2 regions of the Gemella sp. 27098_8_155 genome follow, and region 2 is predicted to be linked to the other one. Evidence: riboswitches for the same ligand, from Rfam matches in the RefSeq annotation. Region 2 holds a riboswitch; the other holds the start of a gene.
The links. Region 2 has a riboswitch for lysine ahead of lysA (diaminopimelate decarboxylase). Riboswitches for the same ligand answer to the same signal wherever they lie in the genome.
Positions count from the first base shown of each region.

Region 1 (8,058 bases), on a different contig from region 2:
AATGCCAGAAGCCTTTGCTGAACTTCAAGGAAACACAATGTATGTTCTTGTAGCTGATACACTTGAAGAAATGAAAGAAATGGAAAGATTTGTAGGGAAGTTAAAATAGAATAAAATATATAAAATAGAAATTAACTCGAAGTTGATTTCTATTTTTTTGTAAAACTATTCTATTAATATACATTATTAAGTTTCAAATTACGAAATAACGTGTAATAATACTTGAATTATATTTGGAAGTATGTTAAGCTTTAACTGAAAAAAGTTAAAAAAAGGAGACCAACATGAATATATCTAGGGAACATTTAGAATTATTATCTCAAAATTTTAAAAATATTGATGAAACTACAAAGGAGATAATAAACTTAGAAGCAATATTAACATTGCCAAAAGGAACAGAACACTTTTTAAGTGATATTCACGGAGAATACGAGGCCTTTGATCATATTTTGAGAAATGGCTCAGGTATTATTAAAGAAAAACTTAAAGAAGTGTTTGGAAACAGACTACCTAAAAAAGATTTGAATTTACTGGCTACTATAATCTATTATCCAGAAGAAAAATTAAATCTTTTAAGAAAAGAATATGATGTATGTGATTATAAAGAATTCCAAAAAATAATTCTTCTTCGTTTATTAGAAGTAACACAGGTAGCCGCAAGGAAGTACACAAGATCTAAAGTAAGAAAAATCTTGCCGAAAGATTTTAAGTATATTATTGAAGAATTACTTTACAAAATGCAAAGTAGTGATAAAAATGACTACTATGATAGAATTCTTGAAAATATAATTGAATTAGGTGCTGGTGATAAATTCATTATTGAATTATCATTAAGTATTCATAAGTTAATCATAGATCATTTACATATTGTAGGTGATATTTATGATAGAGGTCCGTTTCCTGATAAAATTATGGATAGATTGCTGAATTATCATTCGCTTGATATTCAATGGGGAAATCATGATATGCTATGGATAGGGGCTTATCTTGGAGATAGAATATCATTAGCAAATGTTATAAGAATATGTGCGAGATATGATAATTTGGACATTATTGAAGATAGATACGGAATTCCACTTAGAAATTTATTAAATTTTAGTGAAACACATTATAAAGATGATAATTGTAAAGAGTTTTTACCAAAACTATCTAAAAATGATGAGTTAAAATATAGTGAACATGAAATTATGCAAATAGCAAGAATGCATAAAGCTATGGCGATAATTCAATTTAAACTAGAAAAACAAATTATCGACAAACATCCAGAATTTAAATTACAAAGACGTGCATTACTAGATAAGATAAACTTCAAAAAACAAACAGTAAAGATAAATGGTAAAGAATACCCATTAACTTCATGTAATTTTCCAACGGTTGATGAAAAAAATCCATATCTATTAACTGACGAAGAAGAGAAGATTATTAATAGATTAAAAGAATCATTCATAACAAGTGAAAAATTAAAAAAACATGTTGAATTATTCATTAACAAAGGTGGCATGTATTGTTGCTATAATGGAAACCTTCTGTTACATGGTTGTATGCCAGTTGACGAGAAAGGTAACTTCCAGGAATTTTCTTATGGAGGTCATAAATATTCTGGAAAAAAATTATTAGACTTTTTTGATAAGAAAATTCGTAGTATTTTTTATTGTGATTGTAGAGAAGATAATGGTTTATTCTTCTATCTTTGGCAAGGACAATATTCTCCACTATTTGGGAAATGTGATATGACAACTTTCGAGAGATATTTTATCGAGGATAAGGCTACTCATGAGGAAGTGAAAAATGCTTATTACAAACTTAGAGATAATGAAGAATTTTGCATTAAGTTATTAAATGAGTTTGGTCTAACTAGTGAGGGGCATATAATAAATGGACATACACCAGTTAAAGAAACAAAAGGAGAAAATCCAATAAAAGCTAATGGTAGAACGATTGTTATTGATGGTGGAATGTCTAGAGCATACCATAAAACAACAGGGCACGGTGGATATACTCTAACTTATAACTCTTATGGATTACAGATAATGAGTCACGATATATTCAAAAGTAAAGAAGAATCGATAAAAAATGAGACGGATATTATTTCAACAAAGAGAGTTGTAGATAAACTTTGTCGTAAAAAAGTTGTTGATACTGATAGTGGTGTTAAGATACTTAAACAAATTGAATTGTTAAAAATCTTGTTAGAAGAATATAGACAAGGTATGATTTGTGAGAGATAAGTTAATTAAAAGGAGGTTCTAATCTCCTTTTAATTGTATTTATAAAAATATTAGAAAATATCTAATAAAAAATTTTGGGAGTTTCCTATTTTTAGTGAGGTATATTATGTATTTGATTGGAAATATTAAAAAAATAAAATTTTTTGTTGACAATATAAGTAAATTATATTATACTATTTTTTAGTTAATTGAATATGTACCTCACAAAATAAGTGAGGTAGAGGTTGCGATTTTTATTAGTAGGGTAGTTGAAAGTGTAGGGCTTGATGAGATTACTTGAAAGGAAACGTCGCCGAAATGATATTAATCCTATGTTAATATTGTTGGGCCTATATTGAACTAAGTATAGGACTGTCATAGTCGTGAGGCTATGTTGCGCTACTAATATCTTGTTTTGGAGAGATAATGTGAAGTATAACTCCGTGCAAATATGGTAGAAGTTATGCTTTTTTATTTTATCAAGGAGGTTTTTATTATGACAAACAACAGCAATAACAATAATGCAACAGAAGTAAAAAGAAATTTACGATCACGTCATATTAGTATGATTGCTATCGGTGGATGTATCGGTAGTGGATTATTCATGACAAGTGGTCAAGCAATTCAAAGTGCAGGACCTGGAGGAGCTATAGTAGCTTATCTATGTATTGGACTTATGGTGTACTTCTTAATGACATCATTAGGGGAAATGGCAACATATCTTCCTACATCAGGATCGTTTAGTACATATGCAACACGTTATGTGGATCCATCATTAGGATTTGCTTTAGGATGGAACTATTGGTTTAACTGGGTAATTACAGTAGCAGCTGACGTAGAGTTATCTGCATTAGCAATTAGCTACTGGGAGCCTATGCGAGTACTTCCTCACTGGGCTTGGAGTTTATTATTCCTAGTTATTATTATCGCTTTAAACTCACTTAGTGTTAAAGTTTATGGTGAAAGTGAATACTGGTTCGCACTTATCAAAGTAGTAGTAGTAATCATCTTCCTAGTAGTTGGATGTTTAACTATCTTTGGTATTTTAGGTGGAGAATATATTGGATTCAAAAACTTAACAATTGGTGATGCACCATTTATCGGAGAAGATACTTCATTATCAAGCCAAATCCTTGCTACACTTGGAGTATTCTTAATTGCTGGATATTCATTCCAAGGTACTGAGTTAATCGGTATTACTGCTGGTGAAAGTGAAAATCCTGAGAAAAGTATTCCAAAAGCTGTAAAACAAGTATTCTGGAGAATTTTAATCTTCTACGTACTAGCTATCTTAGTTATTGGATTATTAATTCCTTATACTTCACCAGATTTATTAGGAGCTGCAAGCTCTGAAGAAATTGCTAAATCACCATTTACAATTGTCTTCAAAAATGCAGGATTTGCTTTAGCAGCAAGTGTTATGAATGCAGTAATTTTAACATCAATTTTATCAGCTGGTAACTCAGGAATGTATGCATCAACAAGAATGCTTTATGCGATGAGTAAAGAAAAATTAGCATTCCCAATTTTTGGTCGTGTTACTAAATACGGAACGCCAGTTATTTCGTTAATCGCAACAGCAGCGGTAGTATTCTTTATTTTCTTAATCCAACTTACAAATGCTAATGCATATACTTATATCGTAGCTGCTAGTGGATTAACTGGATTTATCGCTTGGCTAGGTATAGCGCTAAGTCACTATAGATTTAGAAGAGCATATGTTACTCAAGGTAAAGATTTAAATGATCTTAAATATAGAGCTAAATGGTTCCCAGCAGGTCCAATTATCGCTTTAGTATTATGTATCATCGTTATTATTGGACAAGATACAGAACTTATTACTAAAGGTGTGGTAAACTGGAGTGGAATGTTAACAACATATATGGGAGTTCCAATCTTCTTATTCTTCTATCTTTACCACAAAATTAGATATAAAACAAAAGTAATTCCTTTAGATAAAGTTGATTTATCTCAAGATGTAGATACTAAATAATAAAAAAGTTCTAGTTCGTGTTGAACTAGAATTTTTTTATTATAAAGTAAAAAGATACATTATAATTTTATTGTCGAGAATATCTATCAATTGAATTGCTAATATAGTTTTTAATAGCTAATTAAGTAAATTATGAAAATACTTTAAAATTGTAATATTTTTAGTTAAATCACGGGAAATTTTCCTTAATTTGTGGTATTATAAAGGGTAGATTAAATTTTGATAAAGGAGGAATTTCTGTGAATCTTGAATATCCATATAGTTATGAAAATGTAGAAGATATGGCGAGTAAATATTTATCAGAAGAGCAAATAAAAATAATAAGAAAAGCTTATGAATTTGCAAAAGTTGCTCATGAAGGACAATTTAGAAAATCAGGGGAACCATACATATTACACCCAGTTCAAGTTGCAGGAATTTTAACTGAGCTTAAATTAGATTATGCAACAATTTGTGCAGGATTTTTACATGATGTTGTGGAAGATACTAAGTATACATTTGATGATATTAAAGAAACATTTGGTGAAGATATAGCTGTAATAGTTGATGGTGTTACAAAATTAGATAAAGTAAAATTCCGCTCTAAAAAACAATCACAAGCAGAAAATCATAGAAAACTATTTGTATCTATAGCAAAGGACTTGCGTGTAATTTTCGTTAAGTTAGCAGATAGGCTACATAATATGAGAACTATGAAGTATATGAGAGAGGAAAAACAACGTGAAATTTCTAGTGAGACACTTGAAATTTATGCGCCTTTAGCTCATAGATTAGGGATTAGTGCGGTAAAATGGGAACTAGAAGATACTTCACTTAGATATTTACATCCATCTCAATATTTCTCAATAGTAGGAATGATGAAACAGAAAAGAAGTGCTAGGGAAGAAAGCATAAAAGATGCATGTTCAAGTATTACCTCGATTTTAGCTGAAAACAACATTAAAGCCCAAGTTACTGGTAGACCAAAACATATTTATAGTATTTATAAAAAAATGGTTAAACAAAATAAAACTTTTGACCAAATTTATGATCTATTAGCTGTTCGTGTGTTAGTTGATAGTGTGGCTGATTGTTATGCTACTTTGGGGTTGGTAAATAATCTTTGGGTTCCTATTCCAGGAAGAATCAAGGACTATATTGCTATGCCAAAACCTAATATGTACCAATCACTACATACTACGGTAATTGCTCCGGATGGCCAAACCTTAGAAGTTCAAATTAGAACTTATGAAATGCATGAAATTGCTGAAAAAGGGATTGCTGCACACTGGGCATATAAAGAAGGTAAGAAAGTAAATAAAAATAATAACTTTTATGAAAAATTAAATTGGTTCCAAAAAATCGCTGAAAATGACGAAACTGAAGCAACAGCAGAAAGCTTTATGGAATCATTAAAAGTAGATTTATTAAGTGATAAAATCTATGTATTCACACCAAATAGTGATATTATAGAATTACCAAAAGGATCATGTATTGTGGACTTTGCCTATGCGATTCACTCGGAAGTAGGTAATAAAATGGTAGGGGCAACAGTAAATGATAAAATAGAACCATTTGATTATGTATTATCTACTGGTGAAATTTGTGATATTCGTACTAGTAAAAATTCTACAGGGCCAAAACGCTCTTGGTTAGAAATAGCTACATCATCACAAACTAAATCAAAAATTAAAGCATTCTTCAAAAAAGCTGCTCGTGAAGAAAACTTAGTTAAAGGTGAAATATTATTAAAAGATGAGATTAAAGCAAATAACTTTGATATTGATGAAGTGTTAACAGATGAAAATATTGTAGTTGCACTTAATAAATATAAATTTGCTAATCTTGAAGAAATGTATGTTGCTATTGGTTATGGTGGAATTACGGCTAATAAAGTATTTGCTAGATTGACTGAGAAAATTAGAAAAGAAAAGATGACTCAAGAAAAAATTGAGAAACTTTTCAATGCAGAAGAAACTAAAAAAATAGTGACTGAAACAGGTGTTTATGTAAAAGGTGTTGATAATATTCTTGTTAGATTATCAAAATGTTGTCAGCCTATACCTGGAGATGAGATAGTTGGATTTATTACCAAAGGACGTGGGGTTACTGTTCACAGACATAACTGTCCTAATTTAACAGAAGAGGACAAAGCTAGACTACTTGAAGTTGAATGGGTTGAAAGCTTAAACGCTCGTCGTTATAGTGTTACATTACAAATACATGCTTTTGATAGAGATTTATTACTACAAAATGTACTATTAACATTGAGTGAGAGTAGAGTAGAAATTAAAAAATTAAATTCTGAATCTAAAGTTGATAAAACGTGTGTAATAACTATTGGAATATATGTGAAAAATGTTAGTGAATGTGAATTTATGATTAAAAAACTTAGACAGATTCCAGATGTTTATAGTGTAGAAAGAATAGTTAAATAGGTGAAAATATGAAAATTGTATTGCAGAAGGTTAAAAAAGCTAGCGTTAGTGTAGACAATAAAATTGTGGGAAGTATTGATAAAGGATACTGTCTTCTAGTAGGAGTACATAAGGAGTCTACTGAAGAAGATGCAAAGTATTTAGCTAAAAAAATTTCACAAGCTCGTTTATTTGAAGATGAAAATGATAAAATTAACCTAAGTCTAAAAGATATAGGTGGAAGTATATTATCAGTTTCACAATTTACTTTATATGCAGATACTAAGAAAGGTAATAGACCTAGTTTTACCAGTGCTGCAGGTGCAGAAAAAGCTAATGAGTTATATGAAAAATTTAATGAATATCTAAGAGAAGAAGGTGTAAAGGTAGAGACTGGAATTTTCCAAACAATGATGGAAGTGAATATTGTTAATGATGGTCCAGTAACTATTGTTTACGAAAAACTATCAGCAGGAAATTAATATGAGAATAAAAAGAAGAAATAGAAATGGAGTATTATTAGTAATTTTTGCGCTACTATTATTATTAGTAATAGGAGGGCTTATAAACTTCATTGGAGAAAAGATGAATCCTTCGGCTGATGCTCAGAATAATATTACTATTTCTAAAGAAATAGAGCTGAGAACAGGTCCGGATGATACATATCCAGTATTAAAAAAAGTAACTGCTGGGGATAATGTTGAAATGCTAAGTAAGTCGGATACTTGGTATGAGATTAAAACAAATGATAGTTTTGTTGGATGGGTGCCAGGATGGAGCATTTTGGGAAGTGGACAGAAGAGCCCTGAAGATCAGAATAAAGAAAAGTTAAAATCTTATTCAATATTATTAAATCCAGTAACGAAACAAGATGAGGATGTAGATTATAAAGGAGTACACTCTAAGTCTTATAATCTAAAAGTAGCTAAACAACTAAAAGAGTTGTTAGAAAAAGATGGTATAAAAGTGATTTTAACTAGAGATAATGATGATATTTCGCCTACAAAGGAAGAAATAACAAAAATTGCTGCTGAAAATTCAGTAGAATTGTTAATGGATATAGATACTACAAACACTAGTAATAAAGATACTTTTGGAGTGAAGATATACTACGGAACTCAACAGTCTTCAATAGTAGCAAGAAGCATCGAGAAAAATCTTTCAGATCACTATTTATCAAAAGTATCATCTTCTGAAAAACAAGGGAATTTTTCTCAACTTAGTGATAAATTACCACAAGTAAAAGTAATATCAGCAAATTTAGATAAAAAAGTTGATGTTGACTTATTAAATAATGAAACTGTGAATAAACAGTATATAGATTCATTAAAAGAGGGAATCGAAGGCTACTTATATTATCTAATAAATGTCGATAATTATAATGCTAAGAGAAAAGAACAGTTACTAAACTTACCTCAAAAAGGTCTTTCTGTTCCTATGTATTATATGAAACAAGATGCAT
Region 1 is NZ_JAPWCA010000002.1:73,977-82,034, reverse strand. Features, by position in the region: gene O5Y44_RS01405 (ATP-grasp domain-containing protein) at 1-109, shown strand, start outside; gene O5Y44_RS01400 (fructose-1,6-bisphosphatase) at 285-2,228, shown strand; lysine riboswitch at 2,439-2,617, shown strand; gene O5Y44_RS01395 (amino acid permease) at 2,704-4,200, shown strand; gene O5Y44_RS01390 (RelA/SpoT family protein) at 4,440-6,617, shown strand; gene dtd (D-aminoacyl-tRNA deacylase) at 6,626-7,078, shown strand; gene O5Y44_RS01380 (N-acetylmuramoyl-L-alanine amidase) at 7,080-8,058, shown strand, end outside.
Region 1: linked by a shared signal. The riboswitch ahead of O5Y44_RS01395 (amino acid permease) and the one ahead of lysA (diaminopimelate decarboxylase) in region 2 are both predicted to bind lysine.

Region 2 (8,058 bases):
AATATATTAATGAATGGCTATACTGTGAAACAGTATGTAACTGGTGAAAAACATATTATTTTTGGAAAAGAATTTGTTTTAGAAGTAAGATTAGGGAATAAAAATGTAGTAAAATTATCCGATGATAAAATCATTTTAGTTATAAAGGATAAAGATCAAGACAGGGGACAAATAGTTACGAGTTATCTGAGAAAAGTTCTTTATAACAAAGCTTTAGAGTTTATTAATAAATACGAAAAAATCATGGGTGTCCATGCTGAACAACTAAGAATTAAAAAGATGAAAACCCGCTGGGGAACTTGTAATATTGAAGCGAAAAGAATCTGGATAAACTATGAACTTATAAAATATCCGATTGAGTGTTTAGAACATATAGTTGTTCATGAGCTTACTCATTTACTAGAAACAAATCACACACCTAGATTTTATGCATTGTTAGGAAAATATTATCCAAACTTTAGAGAAAATGATAAATTGATAAAAGAATTCAGTAAAAAAATAGTAGGTAGATAATAAAAAAGCAAGAAGTATTACAATTTTTTTGTAATTTAGTATTAAATTATCTGTAGTTTGAAAATTTTTTGAAAGTATGAAAATTACTTTTGAAAACAATAATTTAGATGTGTAATTATTGACTTTTTACGCTATTTACTATATAATTAATCAAGAGTTTTTAGTATTTTTATACTAACATTTTTGATGATACTTAAAAGTATTTTTGGAGGAAAAATAAATGTCACAAATTTTAAATAAAGAAGATGGAAAAGTAGTTATCGCTTTTTCAGCAACAAAAGAAGAATTTGCGAAAGGATTAGACCAAGCATTCAAACGTGCAGTTAAACGTGTTAACGCACCTGGATTTAGAAAAGGTAAATTACCAAGAGCCGTATTCAACAAAATGTACGGTGAAGAAGCATTATACCAAGATGCAGTTGATTATGTATTACCAAGAGCTTACACTAAAGCTATCGACGAATTAGAAGTTTCACCATTAGCTATGCCTGATATCGATGTTAAAGAAATCAGCAAAGAAGAAGGTGTTAAATTCGAAGCAGTTGTTACTGTTAAACCAAATGTTGAATTAGGTGAATACAAAAACCTTGGATTAGAAAAAGACTCAGTAGAAGTAACTGATGCTGATGTAGAAGAAAGATTAGATAGCTTATTAAGCCGTCAAGCTGAATGGCAAATCAAAGAAGGAGAATCTAAAAAAGGTGATATCGTAGTTATCGACTTTAAAGGATTCATCGGAGATGAAGCTTTCGAAGGTGGAGAAGCTAAAGGTTACGAATTAGAATTAGGATCAGGTTCATTCATCCCTGGATTCGAAGAACAATTAGAAGGAAAAGTTGCACCAGTTGACACAGAAGTTAACGTAACATTCCCAGAAAACTATCAAGTAGCTGACTTAGCTGGTAAAGAAGCTAAATTCGAAGTTACAGTTCACGACGTAAAAGAAAAAGTTTTACCAGAATTAACTGACGAATTTGTTAAAGAATTCACTAAAGAAGCAGCTTCAACAGTAGCTGAATACAAAGAAAAATTAAAAGAAGAAATTAAATTAGAAAAAGAAAACTTAGCAGAAAAATCTTATTCTGATAAAGTAATTTCTACAGCTGTAGAAAATGCAAAACTTTCTGTACCAGAAAAATTAGTAGAACAAGAAGTTGATTCTATGTTTGAACAATTCACTGGAAACTTATCTCGTCAAGGATTATCATTTGATTTATACCAACAATTCACTGGAAAAGGTGAAGCTGAACTTAAAGCTGAAATGAAATCTGATGCAGAAAACAAAATCAAAACTTCATTCGTATTAGGTGAAATCGCCGAAGTAGAAAAAGTTGAAGTAACAGATGCTGACATCGATGCAGAAGTTAAAGAACTTGCTACTATGTACAACATGACTGAAGAAGGAATCAAACAACGTATTAGTGTTGAAGACTTACGTGGTGAGTTAGTAATCCAAAAAACTGTTGATTTCTTAAAAGCTAACAACTAATTTTAGCAAATCATCCTTAAGCATATAGAGTGTCTATCATTCTATATGCTTTTTTTAGTAATAATAAGGTGGTGAATTTATTTGAACGAATATATTAAAAGCCTAGAGAAAGAATTTTCTCTAATAAAGAGTGGATTCAAGAAGGAAGAGAAAAGAGCCTTAGCTGATTATAAAAATAATGATAGAGCTTATATTAAGAAGTTAGCTTTCTTATCCTATGAGTCAAAAGTATATCAAGTCAGAATGTATAGTATATTTCTTTTTGGATATTTATCGGATGATCATGATATCCTAACTTTTATGCGAGATAAAGTATCTAAAGATGATAATTGGAGAGTACAAGAGGTTCTTGCGAAAGCATTTGATGAATATTGTAAAAATAAAGGTTATGAAAATTCAATCCCAGTAGTTGATGAGTGGCTAAGTTCAGATAATCCAAATACTAGAAGAGCAGTCACAGAAGGATTACGAATATGGACTAGTAGACCGTACTTTAAAGAAAATCCACAAGAAGCAATAAAAAGAATAGCACCATTAAAAGAAGACGCTAGTGAATATGTAATAAAATCAGTAGGAAATGCACTAAGAGATATAAGTAGAAAATTTCCAGAATTAATAAAAGAAGAATTAAAAACTTGGAACTTAGAGACTAAGGAAATTAAACAAGTATATAAATTAGCGAGTAGGTTTGTCGTCGAGTAAATAAAATAAGATAATATAGAAAAAGTTGGTAATTGCCTCAAAATTTGGACAAATTTTTGTTCTTTGTCAAATTCGGTTAATTATACAAGGTAGCCTTCAGTTGAAAACCAGTTTTAGATTAAATTTTAGTTTTATATTTGAACTGAAAATTACTTAGAAAATATCGTAATAATTTTACTATATCTCCCCTTCAAATGTATTGACAAGAAGAAAATAGATGTGTTAGAATGTAGGTAAGTGAATTGGATGAATATATTCACATATAAACACGAAAAGCAACTGAAATGCGGATTCAGTTGCTTTTTTATATGTATTAGCGTACTCATTTTAGTAGGCTAATATATATTCATACATGAAGTGATACACATACGTCGCGCCTAAATAAGACTACTTCTTCTTGTTATTTTTATCATTTAGGAAATAAAAATATTCTATAAACAGGAGAATAACTCCTACAAATAGACCAACAAGGATTTGGATGAATATATAAACCATATAAACACCTCCCTTCCGGGCAAGTAGCCTACTTTAATTATATCACTATAGATTCTATCAGAAAAGATATTCTTATTATATTTAGAATTAAAATTATATTTTTAAGATTATGTAAATAACAGATATAACCTAATCAAAAAATTCCTGAATTTTGAAAATTTAGTATTCCTTTTTAAAATACGTATATGCACCCCTACGTGTCTTTTTTTATGTACATGATCTATGTTATAATAAAATTAATATAAACTGATTTCAAAATTTTACTAACTTTAGGAGAAGGATATGTTTAAGAAATGTTGCAGTAGTAGAAGAGAAAAAAATTATAAAATACACCACAGTCCTAGACCAATTAAACTTTCAGAAGAAATGGATACTGTAATAAAAAAATTACTTTGGTATACACCGAATATTGATTCATACCAATCAGATAAAAATGAATTAATTTCTGATAAGATATACGATGAATTTTCATTTACCTATGTAATGAGTCGAATGGGAATGAATGAAAGTCGTGATGTGAAGTGGATAGGTTCAAAGGATGTTATAAGTAATGATGAATGGAGGTTTTTTGAGGAAAATATTTGTTCTAATTGTCAAAAAATAATAGTTACAAAATATACTACTTTTTCAAAAATAAATGCTTTATTAACAGCGATTAGAAACTGTATAGCACATGGTCATTTTGCTATAGTGGAAGATTATATTATTGGATTTAATAGAAAACTATTAACAAAAGATCCTGAGGGATTAAAGAAATCGGTTATTAAGATTAAACCTAAACCCTTACTTGCAGCTTTAGAGAAGTTAACTTCGCCAATAGGTAAAGAACTATTACTTGCGTATGCTTTTAAAAATATTGGTTATAAAGTTACGGAACCCAAAAATAGAAGTAGGGATTTTGATCTATGTCTTGAAAAAAATGGTAAGAAATATGTAGTAGAAATAAAATCATATAAAGGTCAGACATATTTACATTCTGAGCATGTTATGAAATTTCTTAAGAGAGCAGAAGAAAAAGCGCCTGACTATGAAAAGATATTACTTATCGATACATCGAGGGTGACTAAGTCAGTAAGACAACTGGAATCAAAAATAAAAGGATTTAGAATTGTTGATATAAATGATGTAAAACTATTTCTAGGCGAAGAACCTGTAGATATATTAGCCAAATAAATTAATGACTAATAACAAGAGCGATTTAAAAATAATAACTTTTAAAAAAGTGTATATGATAACTCATAGACGCAGTGGTTTATTGATATCTAAATTCGCTTTATGAAAGCTTTTTTGATATCTAATAACCTGTGTGGGGGTGACTCGACAAAATCGATTTTCTATGAAATCACGATTTTTGAGTCACTCCCATATTTTTTATTTAATTTGTTCACTTACAGCACTTACTTTTTCTAGAATTTCATCTAGACTGAAGTATCCGCTTTTTTGAATGGATAGTTTTCCTTCAATATAAACTTCTACAGTTGGTGCAGAAAGAATGCCTCGTTGAGCAGCAATTTCCATATTTTCTTCTAATGAAATGTAGTATGCTGCAATGTCTTTGTGATTTTCTTGCCAAGTAGTAATTCTGTTCTTTATTGAGTGACATGGCATACATGTTGCTGCTCCGTATTGAATAATCGCTATGTCATTGTCATTGATGATTTTATTTAAGTCATCATTTTTTGTGAAGTCAATCATATTTTATAATCCTTTATTTTTTATATTAAGAAGAGTATATTGTGCAATCTTCTTTTAGTATGAGTATATTATAGTTGTTTTAAAGAGTAATTACAACCAATACTAATTGTGTATATGTAAACACCAAAACTAGGATATTATAAAAATTTTCTGAAAACTATTGACAATAATTTCAAACCATGATATTATTTATACAACGTAAATAGATAAGTATTATAAAAAGAGGCCGCGATGACTAATTTAAAAGGTAGCATCGCCGAAGTGATTTATTTCACTGGGGTTATGTCGAATAGGCATAACACTGTCATTAGAAAATGCCCATTTTCTTCATGGTGAGCTTTTTATAATAAGGGCAAGAGGAATAGGATAGAATTATAAGCTAGACTACAAGGACCTTTTGTTCTTGTAGTCTATTTTTCATAACTTATTTGAAGGAGAAAGTAATGAGATTATTTGATGGTATGACGGTAGAAAATGGTGAACTGAATATTTCAGGTGTTGGAGTAAGTGAGTTAAAGGCTCAATACGGGACACCACTTTATGTTTATGATGAGAATATGTTAGTGAACCAATGTAGAACTTTTATTAATAATTTTAAAAGTTCGAAGTTCAATACAGAAGTTCTTTACGCATCGAAAGCTTTTAGTTGTTTAGAAGTATTAAGAATTGCGAGTAGAGAAAGTTTAGGTGTAGATGTGGTTTCACTTGGTGAGATTCACACAGCATATAAAGCTGGATATGATATGAGACGAGCTTATTTCCACGGAAATAATAAAACTCGTGAGGAACTACAATATGCATTAGAAGTTGGTGTAGGAACTATCGTTATAGATAATGACTATGAATATGAAATGATTAATGAAATCGTAAGAGAGAGTGGGAATACTGTAGATGTACTTCTAAGAATTAATACAGGTATCGATGCGCATACTCATGAATACATCAAAACTGCAAAAGATGATTCGAAATTTGGTTATTCAGTATATGATGAAACAATTTATGATTTAATCGCAGATATTAATAATCAAAGTAATCTTAACTTTGTAGGATTCCATTCACACATCGGATCACAAATTTTTGAGAAAACTTCATTTTTCGAAGCTGTAAAAGTGGTTATGGAATTTACGAAAAAAGTTCAAGAAAGATTAGGTTTAACTATAAGTGTTCTTAATCTAGGTGGAGGGTTCGGAGTTTATTATACTGAAGAAGATAGACCTTTTGAACTTGCTGAATTTTTAAGAGAGTATATCGAAGTAGTGGAACGTGAAAGTGATAATTTCGGTTTAGATTTAACTAAGGTAGTTATTGAACCTGGTAGAAGTTTAACATGTAACGCAGGTAGCACATTATACAGTGTTGGTGGAGTTAAGAAAACTTTTGCAGGTCGTGAATACGTGTTCGTTGATGGAGGTATGGCAGATAATCCTCGTTATGCATTATATAAAGCAAAATACGAGGCAATGTTAGCTAATAAAATGAATCAAGAAGCAGATACAACTTATACAGTTGCTGGTAAATGCTGTGAGTCTGGAGACATGTTAGTAATGGATGCGAAATTACCTAAAGCTGAGCAAGGTGACTTACTATTAGTATCATCAACAGGAGCGTATAACTACAGTATGAGTAGCAATTACAATAGATTACCGAAATTGCCGGTAGTATTTGTAAAAGATGGAACTAGTCGCCTAGTAGTAAAAGGTGAGACTTTAGAAGATTTAATTAGACAAGATATTTAATTTAAAAAATAACATAAAAAATATTATTAAAATTATATAAAATAAGTTAGAAACAAGGAGAACAAGATTATGACAATTTATACAGGAAGCGGAGTAGCAATAGTAACACCATTTTTCGAGGATGGAAGTGTAGATTATGATACGTTTGGAGAGTTAATCGAATTCCAAATTAGTGAAGGTACAGATGCGATTATCGTAGCGGGAACTACTGGTGAGAGTTCAACTATGCCTGACGATGAGCAAGTAGCGGTAATTAAATTTGCTATTGATAGAGTAGAAGGACGTGTACCTGTTATTGCAGGTAGTGGGGTTAACGATACAGCTCACTCAATTAGATTAAGCCAAGAAATTGAAAAATTAGGACCAGATGCATTATTAGTAGTAACACCATATTACATCAAAACTAGCCAACAAGGTCTAATTGAACACTTTGAAGCAATCGCGAATAGTGTAGATTTACCAATTGTACTTTACAATGTACCAGGAAGAACTGGACAAGTTATGGCTCCTGAGACTATTTTACACTTATCTCAGCACAAAAATATCGTGGCATACAAAGATGCGGTAGGGGATATTGCTCATACTTTAGCAGTTAGAAACTTAGTAGGGGATAAAATTGATATTTACTCAGGAAATGATGACATTAATGTACCTATTATTTTAGCAGGTGGTAAAGGGACAATCTCTGTTTTAGCTAATATTTATCCAAAAGCAACTCACTTAATGTGTAAATATGCTTTAGAAAGACAAGTGGATAAAGCGTTTGAATTACAACTTAAATACTTAGACTTCATCCACATGTTATTTGCTGAACCAAACCCAATGCCAGTTAAAAAATGTGTAGAATTAATCGGGAAATCAGCTTGTCACTACCGTCTACCTATGACACACGTTGCTCCAACATTAGCGACAAAATTAGAGCAAGAGATTGCAAGACTTAATTCATTACAAGGAGAGTAAAAATGAGAGTTTTATTAAGTGGTTATAATGGAACTATGGGACAAGTTCTAAAAAACTATATTCAAGACAGTACTGATTTAGAAATTGTTGCAGGTGTAGGTCGTGAATTATTAGAAGAAAAATTTCCTACTTATACTTCATATGAATCTTTAGAAAAGGTGGCTGATGTGATTATTGATTTTTCTCATCACGCTGGGACTGCTGAACTAGTGGAGTATGCTAAACGTACAACAACGAAAGTTGTAATAGCGACAACTGGTCATACTGCAGAAGAATTAGAATTAATCGATGAACTAGCGACTCATGTTGGAGTAGTTTTCGCTGGGAATTACAGCTTAGGAGTAAATGTCTTAGTAGAATTAGTGAAAAAAGCTAGTGAATTGTTATTAGGATATGATATCGAAGTTATTGAAAAACACCACAATAAAAAAGTGGATGCACCTAGTGGAACTGCAAAAATGTTAGTAG
Region 2 is NZ_JAPWCA010000014.1:16,458-24,515, forward strand. Features, by position in the region: gene O5Y44_RS06580 (M48 family metallopeptidase) at 1-513, shown strand, start outside; gene tig (trigger factor) at 734-2,002, shown strand; gene O5Y44_RS06590 (DNA alkylation repair protein) at 2,084-2,704, shown strand; gene O5Y44_RS06595 (restriction endonuclease) at 3,482-4,372, shown strand; gene O5Y44_RS06600 (thioredoxin family protein) at 4,571-4,894, opposite strand; lysine riboswitch at 5,107-5,242, shown strand; gene lysA (diaminopimelate decarboxylase) at 5,338-6,630, shown strand; gene dapA (4-hydroxy-tetrahydrodipicolinate synthase) at 6,700-7,590, shown strand; gene dapB (4-hydroxy-tetrahydrodipicolinate reductase) at 7,593-8,058, shown strand, end outside.